DNA from 3 places in the Brevibacillus sp. MER 51 genome. Region 1 is predicted to be linked to each of the others. Evidence: riboswitches for the same ligand, from Rfam matches in the RefSeq annotation. Region 1 holds a riboswitch; each other region holds the start of a gene.
The links. Region 1 has a riboswitch for S-adenosylmethionine ahead of M3630_RS18350 (2,3-diketo-5-methylthiopentyl-1-phosphate enolase). Riboswitches for the same ligand answer to the same signal wherever they lie in the genome.

Region 1 (7,281 bases):
CGTTGGACAACCGATTTTTCCATTTCCCCCGGCGCACAATGGCACGCTGTTTTTCAGCCGACAGTGTTTCAGGCTGGTTTATTTTCACCTTGTCCTCCCCCGTTTCTTCCCCCAACAAAAGCCTTTCCAACCGCTGTGCGTACTCCACGTCAGCCGCTATTTCTTCCTCGAATAGTTTTGAATCTTCTTCCGCCATTTCCCCACGCAAATAAGCAAGCAGCCTTTGCTCGCGATGATTCTCATCCTTGTTCATCACTGGCTTTCCTCCCTCCACAACTGCCGCATCTTTTGTCGTCCCCGAAACAAGGAACGCTTGACGTCTGCCAGCTCAATCCCGAGTACCTCTGCCATTTCCGCATAGGAAAGCTGCAATGCAGACAACAAAATGACCTGTCTCTGCTTTTCCGGAAGCTTCTCCAAATAGTCGTGGGCCACTTCCCACAGCTCCTGATTCACGACATGCTCAGCCGGATCAACCGCCGAATGATCAGGTCTTTCTGGCAGGGCTTCTACAAACGCAAATCGTTGTTTCGTCCTCTTGCGATAACCATCCACGAAAGCGTGATAGGCCACCTTGAACAGCCAGGGCCGTACTTTTTCCCCACGGTAGTCGTCCAAGGAAGAGAAGGCGCGACAAAAGGTTTCCTGTGTCAAATCCTCTGACAGCTTCTCATCTCGTGTCAGCCGAAAAAGATAGCGGTAAATATCGTTTACATGCAGCTGGTACACATCCTCCAGACCTACTTTCCCAAGCCGTTCACACCCCTTCATCCCTTACCACGAAGGAATTGCCAAAAAGTTTCACCTTGGTCTCATTTTTCTCATAACTTGCTGCACATTCTCTACAAAAACAAAGATTGACTCCTGACAATGAACGTCATATCATGGGGGAAACGAATAACTCTTATCGCGAGCTGGCTGAGGGACTGGCCCTATGATGCCCGGCAACCGGCGCTATACCATGATTCGTACGCTCATAATTGCGTACCTTGGATAGCGAAACGGTGCTAATTCCAACGGATAAGAGTCGAGATCGAGCACTTTGGGCTCGTTTCGGCTACTGACCCGAGAGATGAGAGGAGACGAGACGCTTTCATAGTCGAGAACCGCCTCCCCGCTCAATGGGGAGGCTTTTTTAATAATTCAAGGAGGATTAGGCGTACCATGAGTGAACAACGTATCCTCGTCACCTATCTCACACAAGCAAAAGACTTGAACAAGAAAGCGCAAGCCATTGCTGTCGGCATGACAGTCGGTTCCTGGACGGACCTGCCGCTTGCCAAGCAAGCTGAGCTAGCGCCGTATCTCGGTGAAGCCGTGAGCGCGACACCGATTGCGACACTGGAAAACGGAGAAACACGCGGTCTGATTACCGTTAGCTATCCAACTCGCAATTTTACAGCAGACATTCCATCCTTGTTGACCGGAATATTCGGTAAACTGTCGATGGATGGCAAAATCAAGCTCGTTGACGTTGTTTTCCCTGACTCATTCCTTCAGGCCTTTCCTGGACCGAAGTTCGGCATTGATGGTCTGCGCGAACGTTTAGGGGCACATGACCGTCCACTCTTGATGAGCATTTTCAAATCGTGCCTGGGTCTTCCTTTCGACGATTTGAAGACACAATTCCGAGCACAAGCCTTGGGCGGAGTTGATCTCGTGAAAGATGACGAAATCTTCTTTGCAGACGACCGCGCTCCTTTTATCGAACGGATCAAAGCGTTCAAGCAGATCGCCCAGGAGACCGAAGCCGAAACAGGCAAGCTCGTCCTCTATGCAGCCAACCTGACTGGACCTGTGCATGAGCTGAACGAAAAAGCGAAGCGTGCGGTAGAGGCGGGTGCTGACTGCCTTTTGTTCAACGTGCTGGCGTTTGGCTTCGATGCTCTGCACCGCTTGGCAGCCGATCCTGATGTACAAGTACCGATCATGGCACATCCGGCTTTGGCAGGGGCTTACTATCCTTCACCTGACTACGGTATCGCCACCCCGCTTCTACTCGGCACGTTGATGCGTGTAGCTGGGGCGGATTTGGTGCTCTTCCCGTCTCCGTACGGCAATGTCGCCCTGGACAAAACAGAAGCGTTGCAGCTCGCCAAGCATTTGACTGACCCACTGAATAGTGTACGACGTTCCTTCCCGGTTCCGTCTGCCGGCATTCATCCGGGGCTGGTTCCACAGCTGTATCAAGACTTCGGTATCGATCAAATCGTCAATGCAGGGGGCGGAATCCACGGTCATCCTGGTGGAGCAACCGCAGGAGCAAAAGCTTTTGTTGCCGCGATTGAGGCAGTCACCGCAGGCCGAACATTGGAAGAGGCTGCCGCTGAATCACAAGAGCTGGCGATCGCCCTGGAAAAGTGGGGTGGCGCACGATGAGCAAGAAGCTCGTCCTGTTCTGCGATTTCGACGGAACGATTACCGAAAAAGACAACATTGTAGCGATTGTCCGCAAGTTTGCTCCCCCTGAGTGGGAAGGCTTGACGGAGCAAATCCTTTCGCAAAAAATAAGCGTTCAGGAAGGGGTTGGCAAGCTGTTTCAACTCTTGCCCTCCTCCTTGCGCCAGGACATTATCGATTTTATTGTCCATGAAGCGACCATTCGCCCGGGATTTGCTGAATTTGTGAGCTATTGCCGCGCAGAAGGCATCGAGCTGTTGATCACGAGTGGCGGTATCGACTTTTTCCTGGAGCCTATCCTGGCACCCTTCGATCTTACCGATGTACCGATCTACTGTAATGGCAGTGATTTCTGCGGCGAGCGTATCACCATTACGTGGCCCAACGCTTGCGATGAACATTGCACGAACGGCTGCGGCATGTGCAAGACGACCATCATCCGTCGTTACGATCCAGCAACTCATTTCCGCATCGTCATCGGCGACTCCATCACTGATTTGGCTGGAGCCAAAATCGCTGACTATGTGATTGCCCGTTCCTTCCTCGCTGACAAGGCGGAAGAGCTGCAATTGCCGCATAGCAAGTTTGCCACGTTCCACGATGTGATTCGCATTTTACAGCAAGTCCAACAGGAGGTCGTCTAATTCATGACTGCAACACTCGAACAACGTCTGGATGCCTTTCGCCGTCTGGATGACGCCAAGCTGACATTTGCCCGCCGGGACTGGTTTCCCGGCACCAGTGGCAATCTCTCTATTAAAATACAAAACGATCCCTTGCAATTTGCCGTAACGGCAAGCGGCAAAGACAAAACCAAGCTGTCCCCCGAAGATTACCTGGTCGTGGATCAAGACTCTCGTCCGGTGGATGAAACTGCTCTCAAGCCCTCCGCAGAAACACTCATCCACGCCGTCGTATACAAAACGTTCCCGAAGGCAGGGGCTTGCTTCCACGTCCATACCGTATGGAACAACCTCATTTCCGAGCTGTACTTTGGACAACGGGCTTTCTCCATTCAAGGACAAGAGCTGATCAAGGGACTCGGAATCTGGGAAGAAAACGCACGCATTACTGTTCCGATTGTTGAGAACTTTGCTGATATTCCGACCTTGGCTACCGAAATTGAAAAAGTGATTACACCAGAAGTTCCCGGCGTACTCATCCGTAACCACGGTATCTACACGTGGGGCGGCAATGACTTCGAGGCCAAGCGCCACCTGGAAGCTTTTGAGTTCCTATTCGAGTATCACGCCCGCTGGCTACAATTGCGCCAAGCAGTCGTGTCCACTACAACCACCAATTAAGGAGGAATAAACGATGGCACAAATTCGTTTTCACGACAACAATGAGTACATTTCCGCACCCGAGGAAGTTGTCTCCTTCCTGGATACCCAAGAGATCATTTATGAAAAATGGGGCGTGGATCGCCTTGATCCAAAGCACCGTGATAACTACAGCCCGACAGACGAGGAGAAACAAGAGATTCTCGACACCTTTAAACCGGAAATCGATGCAATCAGCCAACGTCGCGGTTACTTGACAGCGGACATTATCGTCCTCTCTGACAAAACACCTAACCTCGACGAGCTGTTGGTGAAATTCAAGGGCGAGCATCACCACACCGATGATGAGTGCCGCTTCTGCGTCGATGGTCACGGTATTTTCGCTATCAAGGGCAAAGACGGTCGCTACTTCGATGTCGAGCTGGAGCCAGGCGATCTGATCTCCGTACCACCGAACTACCGCCACTACTTCACCCTGATGGACGACCGCAAAATCAAGGCGATTCGTCTGTTCGTCACTCCAGCAGGCTGGGAAGCGATCTATTAATAACGAACCCCTGGCATTTACTGATTGCCAGGGGGTTTTGTCTTTCACCCTTCATTTTATGACACCATTTCCCTTGATCGATACGTCTGGCTTGATTTCAACAACGGCATTGGAAAACGCCTTCGTCCAATCATCCTCTACCTTTTTGTATTCCTTATATTCATAAGCACGCGCATAGAGACCAAACCCAAACGGGTCTATACCGGTTTCCTGGCATTTCTTGATTAACTTCATGTAATCCTTCTGCAACTCGTCACTGATCATTCGCTCCATTTTTTTGTAGTCCTTTTGCATGTCGTACGGAAACATTCGCTCTGATATGGATACTCGCAACCTGAAATGAACGTCAAAATGAAACCGACCGTTCTGATAAGATGTTTTTACTTTTTTTTGGACGCCCTTGATAAAAAAGCTGATCCTGTCTTTCGTAATTTGTTTTTGAGCGTTCGACTCTTTAATCGGGATGGTGACAGACAATTCCCCTTGTTTTTCATGGAGCAGCGTTTGTAAAAGAATCGTATCCCGCGGTTCTATCGAGCCTACGTACGTTCCATTTTCTTTTAACAAAGCCGTCCCTACTACCTTGACCGCCCGCTTTTCTTTCTTCAACTCAGTCAAGCTAGGTGTCATCCCTTTTTCATACATTTGCCGATGGAGCTCCTGCGCCCTCGTCTTTACTGTCAGATTTCTTTTATTGGCTGTGTCAATTAGCGTTGTTACATGAATGGACAGACGAGGTTTGTCCTTTGGTTTATAATCAAACAGCTCATGCAACGGACCATCAAGCATAGCCATGCGAGCGTTGACACTGAACTTTGCATCCCGAAAAACGACATCCAGCAACCGAAACCAGTCCGGGTGAGCCAGCAGTTTTTTCCCGAACACAAGCACCTGGATTTTGCCTGCTTGGGTCAAGCCTGTTACTCGCTCGTCAAAGCCCATTCGCGACTCTCTAATCGTAGATGACCGGATACCGTATTCCTCAGATTTTTCCTTTGCCTCCCGACTGAACACAGGGCTTGAGATATAGAAGAGAAGCTCGTTTTTTTCGTTCAAATCAATTCCGACCATGAGCGATAAAGTGGCATCTTCCAAATTGATTTGATCCTTGCAACCTGCCAACAGGGTTACCAGCAAGCTCAATAGCAGAATCTGAGCAAATGCCCTCATGCTTTTTTCCCCCCTGCTGCTCGTTTCGATAGCCTGATCGGCCCCCAAGCCAATAAAGGAAGTGCATAAGCAAATACCACGCCTGCATAGCTCCAAATTTGTATCGATTTCTTCAGATCGATAAAGGATGGCGTATAAAACCATAGCGCCACTGGTACCAGAAGAAGGAACAGGCGCAAATGCTTGCGGTGATCCTTCATGCCGAATAACTGACTGGATGAAAAGACACAGAAATAAATGTACGGTATTGCAGTCGTTGACAATATAAACATATAAGTAGAGAGAAAGAGAATATCGACACGTTCCAAAAAGCGGAACTCAATGGCTTTCCATAAATTGAGCGTAGGCCACGTATACTGCGTGATTTCATCGGGGCTAAAGTAAGCAAAGCAAACGATGATGACAGACATATACACGAGCATCGTCAATGTATTCGCAATGACAATGCCAAGAGGCGCATATTGCTTTTTTTGAAGAAAAGGGTAGGCGAAATAACCAAACTCAAATCCAAGAAAGGAGAGTACCGTGGATTTGCTCGCCTCCCAGATCGGATGCCAGCCCTCCTTGATTACTGGCAGCAAGTTCAACCAATGAACCTCTCGATAAGCCGTCGTGATAACAAAAGGTATCCAAAGTGTAAGATAGAATACAAGCTCGGCATACCTTCCTATGGCGCGAACCCCTCCCTGGAGAACAAAATAAGTCGGCAGCGTAAAAAGGAACACAACGACATAGGCGGGTGTTTGAGACAGGAGCCATACATTAATGATTCCCGTGGCATTTATCAGCAAAACGAACGCTGCAACCGCGCAATAAATGGACATCAAAGCAATAGCGACACGACCGAGCCACTTGCCCAGAATCAATGGAAATATATCGATAATCGTCTTCTCCGGGTACTGCTTCATCATGTTCGTGATGACGAGACTGACTAGCGTTGCTGCAAGCCATCCGATCAAAAGCGATATCCATCCGTCGGTGCTCGCTTTCTCCGCCAATTCTCTGGGAATCGTCAATACTCCGATTCCCACTTGTGCCCCATGAATGAGGAGAATGTACTGAAGGACGCTCAACTGGTTGTACGTATACTTTTTCATCACCCGTCCTCCCTTGGCCGATTATCGCCTTGTCTTTCCTCTTCAATCGTATGGGCTGACTGGGGACGCTCTTTCATTTTCCACAGTGGCAGGCGGATAAACAAATCTTTCCAATCGCCGAAGCGTACAGGAGCAAGAGGGCCTCCATAAGGAACGCCTAATGATTCCAGCGTAATTAAATGGCCAATCAGTGCCATTAATCCCACAATAATTCCAACGAACCCAAACATCGCAGCGAGGATCATCATCAAAAAACGAATAAGCCTGACTGCCGAGGCCATATCGTAGTTCGGAATAATAAAGGATGAGATCGCTGTAAATGCAACGACGATCACCATAATATTGCTCACAATCCCTGCTTGCACAACCGCTTGACCAATCACGATACCTCCCACGATACCCACAGTTTGTCCAATAGGAGCCGGCAAGCGAATACCCGATTCCCGGAGCATTTCCAGTGTGAGTTCCATAATAAATGCCTCTAACAAGGGTGGGAATGGAACCCTTTCGCGGGACTCTCCGACTGACAAAATCAAATCGAGTGGGATAACCTCATAATTGAAAGAAATCAACGCAATATAAATCGCAGGTAAAAAAGTAGCAATCAAAAAAGCTAAATATCGAAGCAAACGAATAAACGTGGCAACAGGCCAGCGAGTACCATAATCATCCACACTTTGAAAAAACGAAGCGAAAGTAGCTGGACCGATCAATACGCTTGGAGAGCGATCGACAACGACAGCAATCTTCCCTTGCAAGATGTGAGAGGCCACTGTATCTGGCC
Region 2 (7,281 bases), on a different contig from region 1:
CTCGAATCATTTGAGCCGTCGCAGTACCCGGATGTATCGACTGCTGTGTCAGAAGAGGTAGCCATCAAAGAGCTGAGCGAGCATATGAAGCTTCGGTACGTGCAGAATCCGAGAATACAGCCACAATCAAATCAAGGGGATATGTGGCAGCCCATTCTGGAGTACACACCAGCTGTTTCCTTCATGCAAAGAGGACGTGAAGATGGTCAGGAGTGGTATATCGACGCGACCAATGGCAAGATGGTGTATGGAACGGGAGATAACGGGCTTGCTTATGATCAGTTGAATACGAAGGAAGCACATCCGATCGAATCTCCAAAGGAATACGTCAAGGTTCGCTCCAAGGATGAGGCAAAAGCGTTGCTGCAAGCGGAATTCGGCATACAAGTGGATGACTCGACCTATAGAGAGAGTAACCGTGACGGACGCAAGGAATACGTCTGGAATGATAAAAATGACAAGTATATCGGCGTAGAAGTTCTCGCAGAAACAGGCAGTGTCGTCGGGCTGGGGTCACCGCGATCCGATACAGCAGTGACAGTCAAACGCGAGCAAGCGGAAGAGGCTGCACTTGCCTTTCTGCCTAAATACGTTGATCCAGGCATAAAAGAAGTGCAATTGGCGAAAGTCATACAGCCAGACGAAACGAATCCTGTGTCTTCGGGCGAATGGGAATTCAGATATCTCATGAGCAAGGATGGCATTCCAGTACAGGATCGCTGGCCAAAAGCGGCTTATTCAGTAACAGTCGATCCGTCTTCTGGCAAAGTGACAAAGTTCGAAAACTACAGAGAGACGCACGAGTTGGTGGAGCTTCCAGCATCCGACGAGATCGTCTCGAAAGACAATGCTGTTGAGGCGTATTTACGAGTCATGCCATTAAAGCTGGTCTATTTGAGGAGAGATGTGGATGGGCAAAAATTAGCTCAACCAAAGCTGGCGTATGTGCCGTGGAGTGACGAAAAGCTGGCGTTCAAATATATTACTCTGGATGCTGTGACAGGCAAGATCATCACCAAATAACAAGAAAAAAAGGCTATCCCGCAGCCATTCCTGATGGCTTTTGGGATAGCCTTTTTTACACACTTATCTAACAGTCGTCACACGAGCACCCGATAATAACCAACAGGATAAACAGCACGAGCACGATTGCGAAGCAGTCACCGAAGAATCCGTTACCGCAGAAAGATGTACTCATCTTTGTTTCCCCTCCTTTCCGTTATACTCCAGTCTATACACGAATGCCGATATTGGACTGGGCGGATGCCCAGCTTAGGCAAAAATGGGCGGGTAAGAAGAGAAGCTCAGTAAAAAATAGACAATTCACAATTGACGGGGAGACAAAGGGGGTGTTAAGATACTTGCAAACATTCAAGACATTTCGCAAACCAACTAAATGACAAGTGTACGACTCTTATCCAGAGAGGCAGAGGGACTGGCCTGATGAAGCCTCGGCAACCGGTAAAAATCCGGTGCCAATTCCAGCAAAGCTACGTGCTTTGAAAGATAAGAGGATGTCTCAGGCGTTTTCGTATCTGCTGACAAATCCTCTTCTTTCAAAGAAGAGGATTTTTTTATTTACCCAGATGCAAGGGAGAAAAGGGGCACGTCAATGAAACCAACTTTTCGCGAACAGCTTTCCCGGAAAATTCTGATTCTGGACGGTGCAATGGGCACCATGCTTCAACAGGCGAATCTGACTGCTGATGATTTCGGCGGTGAAGCCTATGATGGCTGTAATGAACTCCTGAACTTGACCAGACCAGATGTGATTCGTTCCATTCATGAGAAATATTTAGAGGCAGGCGCAGACATCGTCGAGACAAATACGTTTGGTGCTGCTTCCATTGTTTTGGCCGAGTACGATGTGCCAGAGAAAGACCTTGAGATCAATATAGCGGCAGCTCGCTTGGCCAGAGAAGCGGTGGATGCCTATTCCACGGAGGAGTGGCCGCGTTTTGTAGCAGGTGCCATGGGACCGACGACCAAAACCCTTTCGTTGACAGGCGGTGTCACCTTTGAAGAACTGATCGAGGCGTATTATCGTCAGGCAAAAGGTTTGATTCTCGGCGGCTCCGATGTTCTTCTTTTAGAAACCTCGCAAGATACGTTGAACGTCAAGGCTGGCGGGATCGGGATTCGCAAAGCTTTTGAAGAGCTTGGACAGGAGCTCCCCGTTATGCTGTCAGGTACGATTGAGCCGATGGGCACGACGCTGGCGGGCCAAAATATCGAGGCGTTTTACGTCTCCTTGGAGCATATAAAGCCTGTCTCTATAGGTCTGAACTGTGCGACAGGACCTGAGTTCATGCGTGATCATCTGCGGACACTATCAGGAATTGCCCAATGTGCGGTCAGCTGTTATCCGAACGCAGGCTTGCCAGATGAGAACGGTCATTACCATGAAACGCCACAGGGACTTGCTTCGAAAATGCGGGCGTTCGCGGAACAGGGCTGGATCAACGTCGCTGGCGGTTGTTGCGGAACAACGCCTGACCATATTCAAGCGATGGCAGAAGCATTGAAAGACTGCAAGCCGCGCAGTGCTGCTGTAGAACCGCTGAGCGCGGTCTCCGGGATCGAGGTCGTTTACGTCGAAGATGACAATCGTCCCTTGCTCGTAGGGGAGAGGACCAATGTCATCGGTTCCAAAAAATTTCGTGATCTGATTGCAGCTGGTCACTATGAAGAAGCGTCTGATATTGCCCGAGCCCAAGTAAAGCGTGGGGCACATGTCATCGATATATGCTTGGCTGACCCCGACCGTGATGAATACGAAGATATGGAAAAATTCCTACAGTTCATCGTGAAAAAAGTAAAAGCACCGCTCATGATCGACTCGACAGATGCCAAGGTCATGGAACTGGGACTTCGCTATTCGCAAGGGAAGGCCATTCTCAACTCGATTAACCTGGAAGACGGGTTGGATCGATTTGAGGAAGTGGTTCCGCTTATTCACAAGTTCGGTGCCTCCGTTGTCGTCGGAACGATTGAAGAAGCGGGTATGGCTATCACTCGCGAAAAGAAGCTGGAGGTCGCGCAACGTTCGTATGACATTCTCGTCAACCAGTATGGAATAAAGCCACAGGATATTATTTTTGATCCACTTGTCTTTCCAGTAGGGACAGGGGATGAACAATACATCGGCTCTGCCAAGGAAACCGTAGAAGGCATTCGTTTGATCAAACAGGCAATGCCTGCTTGCAAGACGATCCTGGGTGTCAGTAATGTTTCCTTCGGCTTGCCTCCTGCGGGTCGGGAAGTGCTGAATGCGGTCTTCTTGTACCACACTACTCTCGCAGGGCTTGATTACGCCATCGTCAACACGGAAAAGCTGGAGCGCTACGCTTCGATTCCAGAAGACGAGAGAAAGCTGGCAGAAGCCCTTCTATTCGAGACAAATGACGAGACATTGGCGGCCTTCACTGAATTTTATCGTCAAAAGAAAAAGGAAGTCCGTGTGGAAGTTTCCTCGTTAACACTCGAAGAACGTTTGGCCCGTTATGTTGTCGAAGGCTCCAAGGATGGTCTGGTGGAAGACCTGAAGCTGGCTTTGGATAAATACACACCGCTCGAGATCATCAATGGTCCGTTGATGGCTGGGATGGAAGAGGTAGGTCGCCTGTTCAACGGCAACCAGTTGATCGTGGCAGAAGTACTGCAGAGCGCGGAAGTCATGAAGGCATCCGTATCGTTTTTAGAACCATTCATGGAAAAAAGCGATGCCGCTGCAAAGGGGAAAATCTTGCTGGCGACAGTCAAGGGCGACGTACACGACATCGGAAAAAACCTCGTGGAAATTATTTTGTCAAACAACGGCTACAATGTCGTAAACCTGGGGATCAAGGTACCGCCAGAGCAACTGATTGCCGCATGCAGAGAAGAAAAGCCGGATGCCATCGGTCTGTCTGGACTCCTGGTAAAATCCGCGCAGCAAATGGTCATTACCGCACAAGACCTGCGTGAAGCAGGCATTGATATCCCGATGATGGTTGGCGGTGCGGCATTGACGCGCAAATTCACATCGAACCGGATTGCACCGGAATACCGTGGAATTGTTTTATACGCAAAAGACGCCATGGATGGTCTGGAGCTCGTGAATCGTCTGCAAAATCCAGAAGAACGTGATCGCTTGGTAGAGGAACAGCAGCATCTGCTGGAAGCAGTCGCAACGGCTCAGCCTGTTGTCGAGGAGAAAAAAGCACCTTTGCCCTCTCGTTCAGCCATCAGCAGAACCGTTCCAATCCATCTGCCGCCCGATTGTGAACGACATGTTTTGCGACAATACCCGCTGAGCCATCTGCAACCGTATTTGAACCTGCGGATGCTCCTCGGAAAACACCTCGGCGTACGCGGAAATGTAGATAGATTGATAGAGGAAGGCGACGAGAAGGTACTGGAACTGTACGGCATTGTGGAAGAGTTATTGCATGAAGCGAAGCAAAAAGGAACCATTTCGACCCACGGTGTGTATCAGTTCTTCCCGGCTCAGTCAGATGGCAACGATATTTTGGTCTATGATCCAAAAGACCACAGCAAGTTGCTGGAGCGCTTTTCGTTCCCGCGTCAGCTGGAAGAACCTCATCTTTGCCTGGCCGACTTCTTGCGACCGGTGGAGAGCAAGGAAATGGATTATGTCGGATTCCTGACCGTAACGGCTGGGGGCGGGATTCGCGAAAAATCTACAGAGCTAAAAGAGCGTGGTGACTACTTGCGCTCTCATGTCCTCCAAGCCTTGGCATTGGAGCTGGCAGAGGCATTTGCTGAGCGAATTCATCACGTCATGCGCGACGTGTGGGGTATACCAGACCCTGTTGAAATGACGATGCTAGAGCGCTTTGGAGCTAGATATCAGGGCATTCGTGTCTCCTTCGGTTACCCAGCTTGCCCGAACCTGGAAGATCAGGCGCAGTTGTTCCGTCTATTGCGTCCAGAGGATATCGGCGTTCAGCTGACAGAGGGCTTCATGATGGAGCCAGAGGCTTCCGTATCGGCGATGGTATTTGCTCACCCTGAAGCGCGTTACTTCAATGCAGGTCCATCTATTTTTGAAGTCTAAAACGACGGAGTTTGACCATGTATATATGAAAATGGGAGAGAAGGGATGGAGTTGACGACGAGAAAGAAAGATTTACGAGCCTACTTGAAAGACCACCTCCTAGTCGGAGATGGTGCAATGGCGACCCAACTGCACGGGCTGGGCGTCCCGGTTGGCGTCAGCTTTGAAGAGCTGTGTTTGTCCAACCCTCGTTTGGTGCATGAAGTCCATACGTCTTACTACCAGGCGGGTGCACGTTTCCTGGAGACAAATACGTATTCTGCCAACCGAGATGCATTGAGCCGTTACGGTTTGGAGCATAAAGTAGCGAGGATTAACCGGCTTGCAGTCGCCATTGCAAGGGAAGCTGCACAGGATGATGCGTATGTAGCTGGCAGCATCGGATCGATTTTGGCTGGACGGGTGAAGAAAAAGGTATTGGATGAATTCCGTGACCAGTATGAGGAACAAGCAATCGCATTGTTGCATGCGGGCGTGGATGGACTGATTCTGGAGACGTTCCTCGATTTGGAGGAGCTGCTTCTGGCGATCGAGGTAATCCGCCCGCTCACAGATGTACCCGTAATCGCGCAGTTAGCCACTTTGGAGGTAGGGCGTACACGTGATGGCTACGCTTTGACAGATGCCTTTTCTGAGCTGAAAGCCGCGGGCGCTGACGTGATCGGACTAAACTGTCGCCTTGGTCCCGCTGAACTCTTACGCTCGTTTGAAAATACAGTGATTCCAGAAGATGCACTCTTATCCGTATTCCCGAATGCAGGACGTCTGGGGATGACTGACGGAGAATACGCTTTTAAATCATCACCTGAATATTTTGGACAGAGTGCGCTTCGTTTGCGTGAGCAGGGGGTTCGGTTGATTGGCGGATGCTGCGGAACCACACCTGCACATGTGAAGGCGATTGCGGATGCACTTGAGTCACTGGAGCCGCAAGCGCGTGTTAACCCGACCATCGTAGCTGGAGATCGTCCTACGATTTCTGTGCAGAACACGAGGGAGAGGGAGAAACCGAGCATTGTCGAGCGCGTAAAAACCGCAACGACGATCATTGTCGAGTTTGATCCGCCACGTGATCTGGATGCAGACCAATTTATCCACGGATGCTGCGAGCTGCACAAAGCAGGAGCGGACGCGATTACGCTGGCGGATAATTCGTTGGCGACAGTTCGGATGAGCAACATGGCACTCGGGGCACTCATGAAGAGCAGACATGGAATCGATCCACTCTTGCACCTTGCTTGCCGGGACCGCAATCTGATTGGGCAGCAATCGCACTTAATGGGGCTGCACGCTCTGGGGATCGATCAAATATTGGTGATTACTGGCGATCCATCACGCTTTGGGGACTTGCCGGGTGCCAGCTCGGTATTTGACGTGACCTCGTTTGATCTAATCCGCATGGTGAAGCAGTTGAACGAAGGTGTTTCGTTCTCAGGACGTCCGTTAAAGCAAAAAGCCCAGTTCATCGTAGGCGCCGCCTTTAATCCGAATGTCCGAAATATGGATGCTGCTGTTGCCCGATTGGAAAAGAAGGTCGAGGCAGGCGCGGATTACATTATGACGCAACCTGTGTACGATGCAGAGTCCATTCGGAATGTGTACGAGGCGACGAAGCATATCGGCATTCCTGTCTTTATCGGGATCATGCCGTTGACCAGCTCGCGTAATGCGGAGTTCCTGCATAATGAAGTGCCCGGAATCAAACTGTCGACAGAGGCTCTGGAACGGATGAAAAAGGTTCAGGGAGAAGCCGCCAGACAGGAAGGAATTGCAATCGCGAAGGAATTGGTCGACACGGCCGTTCGTTACTTCAATGGTATCTATCTGATTACACCGTTCAATTATTACGAGATGGCGGCAGAGCTCATTCAATATACACGCCAGCAAAGCTCTTTGGTGAAGATGGCCCAGGCTTAACGGTTTTACGCCAGATATATAGGGAAGGCCCATTGTATAGACAGGCTATAGCCTTGCTTCTAATACACATGGGCCTTCATTTCGTTTAGCATAAAGGCGGTCTTGAGAGCTTCCCGATTGCAAAACTGTTGAATCTCCGCAAGGTCCATCTGGGCATACAGCTTTTTGCGTAAAAAACGTTCAATGATATGCGGGAAAGTGAGATCGACAAAGAGCAAATGCAGTTGCTCCATCGAAAGGGGGTTTTCTTGGAGATAGCCACGCAATATATGAGAGAACAATTCCTCGTTCCACTGGTCATTTTT
Region 3 (7,281 bases), on a different contig from region 1:
AACGCATTTTCCTCGACGCTTGAGAGTTTGGCCGCTCCCCACAGGTAGCGATCCTCCGGAATATGCGCCAAGCCGACATCCCGTATGGTGGCTACTGATTTGTTCGTCACGTCCTTGCCACCTAATCGCACCATGCCCTCCTGTGCCGCTCGCAAGCCACTGATCGCTTGCAGCAGCTCGGATTGGCCATTCCCGGAAACACCAGCGATTCCTACGATTTCTCCGTGATGTACGGTAAAGCTGACTTGATCGAGCAGTGTCTGCTTTTCTCGAACGGTGAGATTCTCCACCTGCAACAAGGGACCTTTATCCAGAGGAACTCGCTCAGCTAGCTCCTGCAATTCACGTCCAACCATCAATCTGGCTAAATCGTCCGCATTTGTCTCATTCCGCGAAACCGTTCCCGTCACTTTGCCCCCGCGCAATACCGTAATACGATCGGCTACCTCCATGACTTCCTGCAACTTATGTGTAATCAAAATGACGCTCTTGCCGCTCTCTGCCAGGTTTCGAATCGTTTGCAGCAGGTCGCGTACCTCCAGCGGGGTAAGGACAGCGGTCGGCTCGTCCAACACGATAATATCCGCTCCCTGATACAGGACCTTCAGAATTTCGACCCGTTGCTGTTCCCCAATCGAGCAATTCGCTACCTTGGTCTGCGGTTGAATCGGAATGCGATACTGCTCACTCAGCGCCCGCACCTTGTCCTCCGCGTCCTTTCTTTTGAAAAAACCCGCTTGCCTCGGCTCATATCCGATCACGATATTTTCAGCCACACTGAATTCTCCGAAGAGCATAAAGTGCTGGTGAACCATCCCGATTCCATTTCGAATCGCGTCCTCTGGTCCGCGAAAAACAACTGGCTTGCCGTTTAACACGATCTCTCCCGACGTCGGCTGCTCCATCCCGTACAGCATCCGCATCAGTGTCGTTTTGCCCGCCCCATTTTCCCCGACAATCGCGTGGACTTCTCCTGCTGCCAGTGAGAACGACACCTTGTCGTTGGCGGTAAAATCTCCGTACTTCTTGGTCATGGCCCTCATTTCCAAGCGTTCGGTCATTCCCACTCCCTCATTTCTGTACGTCCTTTTATGAAAATGGAAGACCGACTACACAGCCGTAGTCGGTCACATCCATCACTGTGCACAAGCATTTTGACGTGCGTGTTTAGAATTTATCTGGTACTTGGCGAGTTCCCGCTACGATCTCATCGCTGATCGCTTTCACTTTATCCACGACTTCTTGTCCAATAAAAGCGTTCAGCGGCGTTTTGCTTTCGTGCGTGACATAGGTTACGCCAACACCTTTTTCCTTCAAGCCGTACGCCACAACACCTGGTTTGAACGTTCCTTCTACAAAGGTCTTCACGGTTTCATAAGCTGCCGCGTCAGTCCCTTTCAATTGGGACAGAACAATATGCTCTGGGTCAATCGTGGTACGGTCAACGTCCTGACCTGCTGTGAAGAAGCCTTTTTCCTTCGCTGCTTCGAAAACGCCGAGATCGCCTACTGCTGCTGCACCGTTAATGAAGTCAGCGCCTTTGGAAGCTTGGAGCAAAGCCAACTCCTTCGCTTTTGCCGGGTCAGTGAAGCTTCCTACATAATTGACCATCAGCTCTGCTTTTGGATTCGTCGCTTTCAAGCCCTCTCCGAAGCCAACTGTCCATTTTTTCAACTGCGGAATATCAAGAGCGACAACCATACCTACTTTGTTCGTTTTCGTTGCCAAGCCTGCTGCTGCTCCCACCAGGTAAGCCGCTTCCTGCTCGCGGAAAGTAACACTGCGTACGTTTGGCAAATCTACTACGGTATCAATAATCGCAAAATTACGGTCAGGATTTTCGGTAGCTACTTTTTTCAATGCATCCTCTGATGTAAAGGAAGAAGTGATGATCAAATCATAATTTTCTGCAACAGCTACACGCAGATTTTCTTCAATCGCTCCATGGTCCGTAGATTCGATTGTTTTCACTTCTGCGCCCAGCTCTTGTGCGGCTTTCTTCGCCCCTTCATCCATTTGTTGGAAGAACGGATTTACACCGATTTTCTCGGGCAAAATCAAGGCAATTCGCTTTTTGGCCGCGCCCTCTTGTCCTGCTACTTGTCCTCCTGGCTGATCTGCAGGTGTGCTGGTTCCAGTCGAGCACCCTGTTGCCAATACTGCGAATGTCGTTAATGCCAGCAATAACTTCTTCATGATGTATCTCTCCCTATCCGAACTTTACGTTTTTCTTTATCCTATTAGGTAATGTACGGCTTTTTACCTATTTTTTCAATACTATTTACGAATATTATCTTATAAAATTAATTTATCGTTCGTTTATTCCCCCTCCCCATTTACAAATACACAAAAAAACTCTTCCCGGAGGAAGAGTTTGCGTACGTAGCCGTTCTCTTCCTCATCTGTCAAAACCATGGTACAGGTTTTGCAGGAATTGGCACCTTTCTGTTCATGCATAGACATGATCAGTGGTTGCCGGGCATCATCGGGCCAGTCCCTCCGCCGCTCTTGATAAGGTAGGTGAATATATTCAGTTACAATGGAATTCATTCTAGCAGAACGGTTCAAAAATGCAATTCTTTTTTCCTAATTCCAAACACTTCTAAAAGTGAATAAAAGTTTAAAAACTCGTCTTTTCAGCACCGATTAAATTGGCGAGAAGCACAGCCTCTAATTTACGTGAAAGGTTTGCTGGAGGCGATGCGACAACGTATTCAACTCGCCCAGCTCTTCCGTAATCTCACGCACTTTTTGATGCTGGTTTTCTGCTGTCGCAAACAGCTCTTCTAGGTTGGCTACCGATTCCTCGGTTACCGCTGTAATGGTCGACATCTCGATGGCAACTTCTCCAGAACGCACTTTTACCCGGTCCATGCTGGAGCTTACTTGATCAGCAGCTTCCAGGAAGGCCATCATCCCGGCACGCACGGCTTCGATGGAGGCCACTGTTTTTACGGCCAGCTCTTGGCCTTTTGCAACAGACACTTCCCCATTGCTCATATGCTGCACCGCATTCTCACTTTCCTGGTGGAGTGACTTGAGAATGTCGGTAATTTCCTGCGTAGCTGTCGCGCTTTGTTCTGCCAGCTTGCGTACCTCATCCGCTACAACAGCAAATCCCCGACCATGCTCGCCTGCACGCGCCGATTCAATCGCCGCATTCAGTGCCAAGAGATTCGTTTGTGTCGCGATCTGATTAATAGCGCCGACAATTTCCTCTACGCGATTCGCCTGTCGATTGAGCTGGTGAATCGTAGAGGCTGCCACATTGACTGCCTGTACAATTTGCTCCATCTGCGAGGACAGCTCGTTCATCATCTGAACACTTTCTGTCAGACGACGGTTATTTTGTTGCGATTCTGTTTTCATTGCGTTGGTCTGTGTTGTGACTGCCTCGATTTCCTGATCGATGGATTGAACCTCTTCTTCGATCTTCACCGTAGAATTCGCCTGCGATTCCATACCGACGGCGACTTCCTTGAAGGCTACCATCATTTCATCGGTATTGCGCTTCGTACCTTCCGCATGCTCATGCACATGATCGCTGGTACGATCCAGCTGCTCGGTCATTTGCTGGATGTTCAAAAGCATTTCTCCCAAACGGCGCTCCTTCTCTTCCGCTTCCTGCCTTGCGTCGTGCGCTTTTTGCAGGGAGGCTTGTCCAGCGAGACACAGATACGTGACGGCTCCCATCATCATGAGAAGCGTGACAATACGCATAAGCAAATTGAGCTCCGAAAAATCACCATCGAAGATCTGGTAGGTTCCTGTGTAGAACCCGATAACCGTGACAATGATTTGGGTAATTCCCGCTGTTACGACCAGCTTCCAATCCAAATAGGCTGCCAAAAAGCCCATGACGATAAAAGCGAGGAAGGTGATCTCCTGGTAATCGGTAAAGTGATCGAATGAAATCGCATAGAACATGAGTCCAATTGCTACCAGATAACGAATCACAAGACTATCTTTGCGAATGAAATAATACGGCGAAACAATTAAAGTGACCAGCAATCCCAAGGACGTCACTTTCCAGAAGTTCACATCCACTTGGTAGGCAATGAGTCCCGCCATCCACAAATGATTCCATAGGATGAAAATCATAAAGCCTTCTTTGTCAGTCAAGGTATTGCGAATCAATTGAATCATAATTGCCCCCCTTTTCCTTATTACTTATGTATCGGATTCTTTCCCCATTATATAGCCAAACCTTTGCCAAATTTGTGAAAAAAGTGAGAACAGCCAAAAACAATTTCGAATAGGCTATTACACAACTCACACGTACAGGAGGCAAACGGAAAAAAGTGGAACTCAATCAATTGCCAGCTACTGTGCTGACACGTACGATCAGCCGTCCGAACACCACGATTTACTATCCCCAATTGGCAGGCCTAGCCAACCAGCAAGCGGAAAAAGATATCAACCGGGCGATTTATCAAACGGTTCAAGGCTTAATTCATGAGCAACAACGGGTCCAGGTACCGGGAAATACAGAAATGCAAGGAAGCTACGAAATCAAGACAAACGAACGCGGTATTTTCAGCGTCGTGTTGAGCAACTACGCCTACACACCGCAAATGGCTCACGGCATGACCTTCCTCGGGTCGATCACCGCAGATATCCAAACAGGCAAGCTGTATACGCTGCGTGAATTATTCAAGCCAGGAAGCGATTACGTCAAGGTAATTTCCGAAAACATCAAACGTCAAATCAAAGAAAGAAACATCCCCACTCTTAATGGCTTTACTTCGATTAAGCCCGATCAAGATTATTATCTCGCCGATAAAGCACTGGTCATTTACTTCCAGTTGTACGAAATTACTCCTTACTACGTCGGTTTCCCCATGTTCCCCATTTCGGTCTATGAACTGGAGCCGATCATCAATGAAAAAGGGCCACTGAGTATCTTGTCCGCAGATTAATGCACTGTACCGCCGTATTTTCCACCCAGGCGAGCGTCTTCTTCCATGACACTCGCCTGATTCTATTTGTGTCAGAAAATCCATTATTTCGCCATCGAATAAACGTTTACTTATATGTCCGAAACTGCTAGTATGTTATTGTACATATTTACTTAAGCAATAAAGCTTACGATATATCGGACCAGCTTTCCTGGAGGTATATACTCATGCATTATTATGGTCATCGAATTAGCCAAACCGCAAGAATATTCAGTAAATCACTTAATGGGTCTATGGCTCCCATGGGATTATACAGCTCGCAATGGGGTATTATCCTTTGCTTGCATTATCGTGAATCGCTCACCCAGGTTCAATTGAGCAATTACCTGAATGTGGAAGCGCCGACGATTACCCGGACTCTCACTCGATTGGAAGAGATGGGCTGGATCATTCGCTCAGAGGGTGATGACAAGCGTGAGCGCTATGTGTCCTTGTCTCCACAAGCAATCGAACGGTTCCCGGAATGGCTGGAGGCTGCCAAAGAGCAAGAGGAACAGGCACTCCGCGGCCTTGATGAAGCAGAACTTGCTATTTTTAACCGCGTATTGAAAAAAATGAACGATAATTTGCAGCCGTCGTAACAAGTAAAAAATGACTTCGCCCAAAAGCAGTTTGGTGAAGTCATTTTTTGTTAGCCATTTTTCCTTGTGCTATCGATGATGGTGTTGAGCTCTTGCTCCAATTGAATCAGTTCAAGCTGTATCTGTTGCTTTTGCAATTGTTTTTTCTGTTGCAGCATTTGTTTTTTCAAATCATTTGATTCTTTGTCATTTGCCTCTTTCCCTGTAGAAGAAGTATCCTGGTCCGGTTCTACCTGTCCAGTCGAGCCTATAGCAGCGAGGAAGGCACCCAGAACTGCGATCCACCCGCCTACCGCTACCAGCTCATTCGCCAGATTTTTGTCGATCATCCTTCTTCCCTCCGTTTTTGCATGGCTTCTCCTGTAAATTCTTCTTTATATCTTGAACACTGTCGCGTAATTGGGCAATTTGCTCTTCAATTCGTTTGAATTGCTTATCTTCATCGTCGTCATTGCCATTCTTGTTCTTCCCATTGACTTGCTTGTTTAATTGAATGAGGGGCTGTATCAACTTTTCATTGTCGCAGGCAGGCTTTTGACTTAATCTGGTTGTTTTATCAATGGCGAGTATGACAAAACCAATGGAAATAATCCAAAGTGCAATTACAGCGGTATCGTCATCATCACAAAAAAACATAGATACCTCCCTGCCAACAAAAGGTCGTGGTTTGATTATTGGCCCTTCTATACAATACGCTTCTGCCTAATTCCTCGTGACATGTCGAGATCATTACTTTCCCGATACTGCTCCCTCATGAAAAAAGGCTCCCACCAAGCACAAGCGTGCCCGGCAAGAAGCCTATTTGATAAGATCTATTCGTTATTGCATGCGCTTCGCGATATTGCGAGCCATCCAGACCCCAGCAGCTCCGGCCTGAGCCAGACCACGCGTAATTCCTGCACCATCCCCGCCACAGAACAATCCCTTGATTTCTGTTTCGAATTCCTCAGTCAGTTTTGGACGAGCTGAGTAGAATTTCGCTTCCACTCCATAGAACAATGTGTGTTCGGAAGCAATTCCCGGCGTTACCTTGTCCAGTGCTTCCACCATCTCGATCAAACTTTTCATCGTGTTGTAAGGCAACACGAGTCCCAGGTCACCCGGTACCGCTTCCTTCAAAGTAGGCTCCAGGAAGCCTTCCTTAATACGCGACTCAGTAGAACGGCGACCACGCAAAATATCGCCGTACTTCTGCACGATGACCCCACCGCTTGACAGATCATTCGCTCGCTTGCAAATTTCTCTTGCGTACTCATTCGGCTTGTCAAACGGCTCTGTAAACGTATGTGATACCAAGAGCGCAAAGTTCGTATTCATCGAGCCCAGCGCCGGGTCTTTGTAAGAGTGCCCGTTTGCCGCCATCACTCCACTGTGGTTTTCCACGACCACGTGGCCTGATGGATTACTGCAAAACGTCCGTACACGCGTTCCGACAGATGTATTGAAAATGAATTTTCCTTCGTACAGGTGCTCATTGATTTCGCGCATGACGACATCGGACGTCTCCACACGTACGCCTACGTCGACTTGATTGTTGTACATTTTCAGGCGGCGCTTTTTCAGAATATCCGTCAACCATGCGGAGCCGTCCCGGCCTGGTCCGATTACCACGTAATCAGCTTCATACTCTTGTCCGTTTTTCAAGACGACACCTCTTACCTGATGTTCGTCTGCTTCTTTCACCGTAATGATGTCCGCGACCTCTGTCTTGAACATCATGTCGATATGCTTTTTCAAATGCT

Region 2: another riboswitch for S-adenosylmethionine. It lies ahead of metH (methionine synthase); the one in region 1 lies ahead of M3630_RS18350 (2,3-diketo-5-methylthiopentyl-1-phosphate enolase).
Region 3: another riboswitch for S-adenosylmethionine. It lies ahead of M3630_RS14630 (BMP family lipoprotein); the one in region 1 lies ahead of M3630_RS18350 (2,3-diketo-5-methylthiopentyl-1-phosphate enolase).

What each region holds. Positions count from the first base shown of each region.
Region 1 is NZ_JAMAUS010000008.1:164,558-171,838, reverse strand. It holds gene M3630_RS18360 (anti-sigma factor) at 1-253, opposite strand, end outside; gene M3630_RS18355 (sigma-70 family RNA polymerase sigma factor) at 253-771, opposite strand; SAM riboswitch class I at 902-1,079, shown strand; gene M3630_RS18350 (2,3-diketo-5-methylthiopentyl-1-phosphate enolase) at 1,165-2,379, shown strand; gene M3630_RS18345 (2-hydroxy-3-keto-5-methylthiopentenyl-1-phosphate phosphatase) at 2,376-3,044, shown strand; gene M3630_RS18340 (methylthioribulose 1-phosphate dehydratase) at 3,048-3,704, shown strand; gene M3630_RS18335 (1,2-dihydroxy-3-keto-5-methylthiopentene dioxygenase) at 3,718-4,230, shown strand; gene M3630_RS18330 (Ger(x)C family spore germination protein) at 4,282-5,400, opposite strand; gene M3630_RS18325 (GerAB/ArcD/ProY family transporter) at 5,397-6,497, opposite strand; gene M3630_RS18320 (spore germination protein) at 6,497-7,281, opposite strand, start outside.
Region 2 is NZ_JAMAUS010000003.1:135,581-142,861, forward strand. It holds gene M3630_RS07705 (YcdB/YcdC domain-containing protein) at 1-1,023, shown strand, start outside; gene M3630_RS07710 (YjcZ family sporulation protein) at 1,091-1,198, opposite strand; SAM riboswitch class I at 1,412-1,513, shown strand; gene metH (methionine synthase) at 1,613-5,059, shown strand; gene M3630_RS07720 (bifunctional homocysteine S-methyltransferase/methylenetetrahydrofolate reductase) at 5,105-6,976, shown strand; gene M3630_RS07725 (phosphotransferase) at 7,036-7,281, opposite strand, start outside.
Region 3 is NZ_JAMAUS010000006.1:107,297-114,577, reverse strand. It holds gene M3630_RS14635 (ABC transporter ATP-binding protein) at 1-1,061, opposite strand, end outside; gene M3630_RS14630 (BMP family lipoprotein) at 1,168-2,196, opposite strand; SAM riboswitch class I at 2,396-2,518, opposite strand; gene M3630_RS14625 (methyl-accepting chemotaxis protein) at 2,671-4,146, opposite strand; gene M3630_RS14620 (DUF3298 and DUF4163 domain-containing protein) at 4,302-4,919, shown strand; gene M3630_RS14615 (MarR family winged helix-turn-helix transcriptional regulator) at 5,126-5,539, shown strand; gene M3630_RS14610 (hypothetical protein) at 5,590-5,868, opposite strand; gene M3630_RS14605 (hypothetical protein) at 5,843-6,175, opposite strand; gene M3630_RS14600 (NAD(P)/FAD-dependent oxidoreductase) at 6,359-7,281, opposite strand, start outside.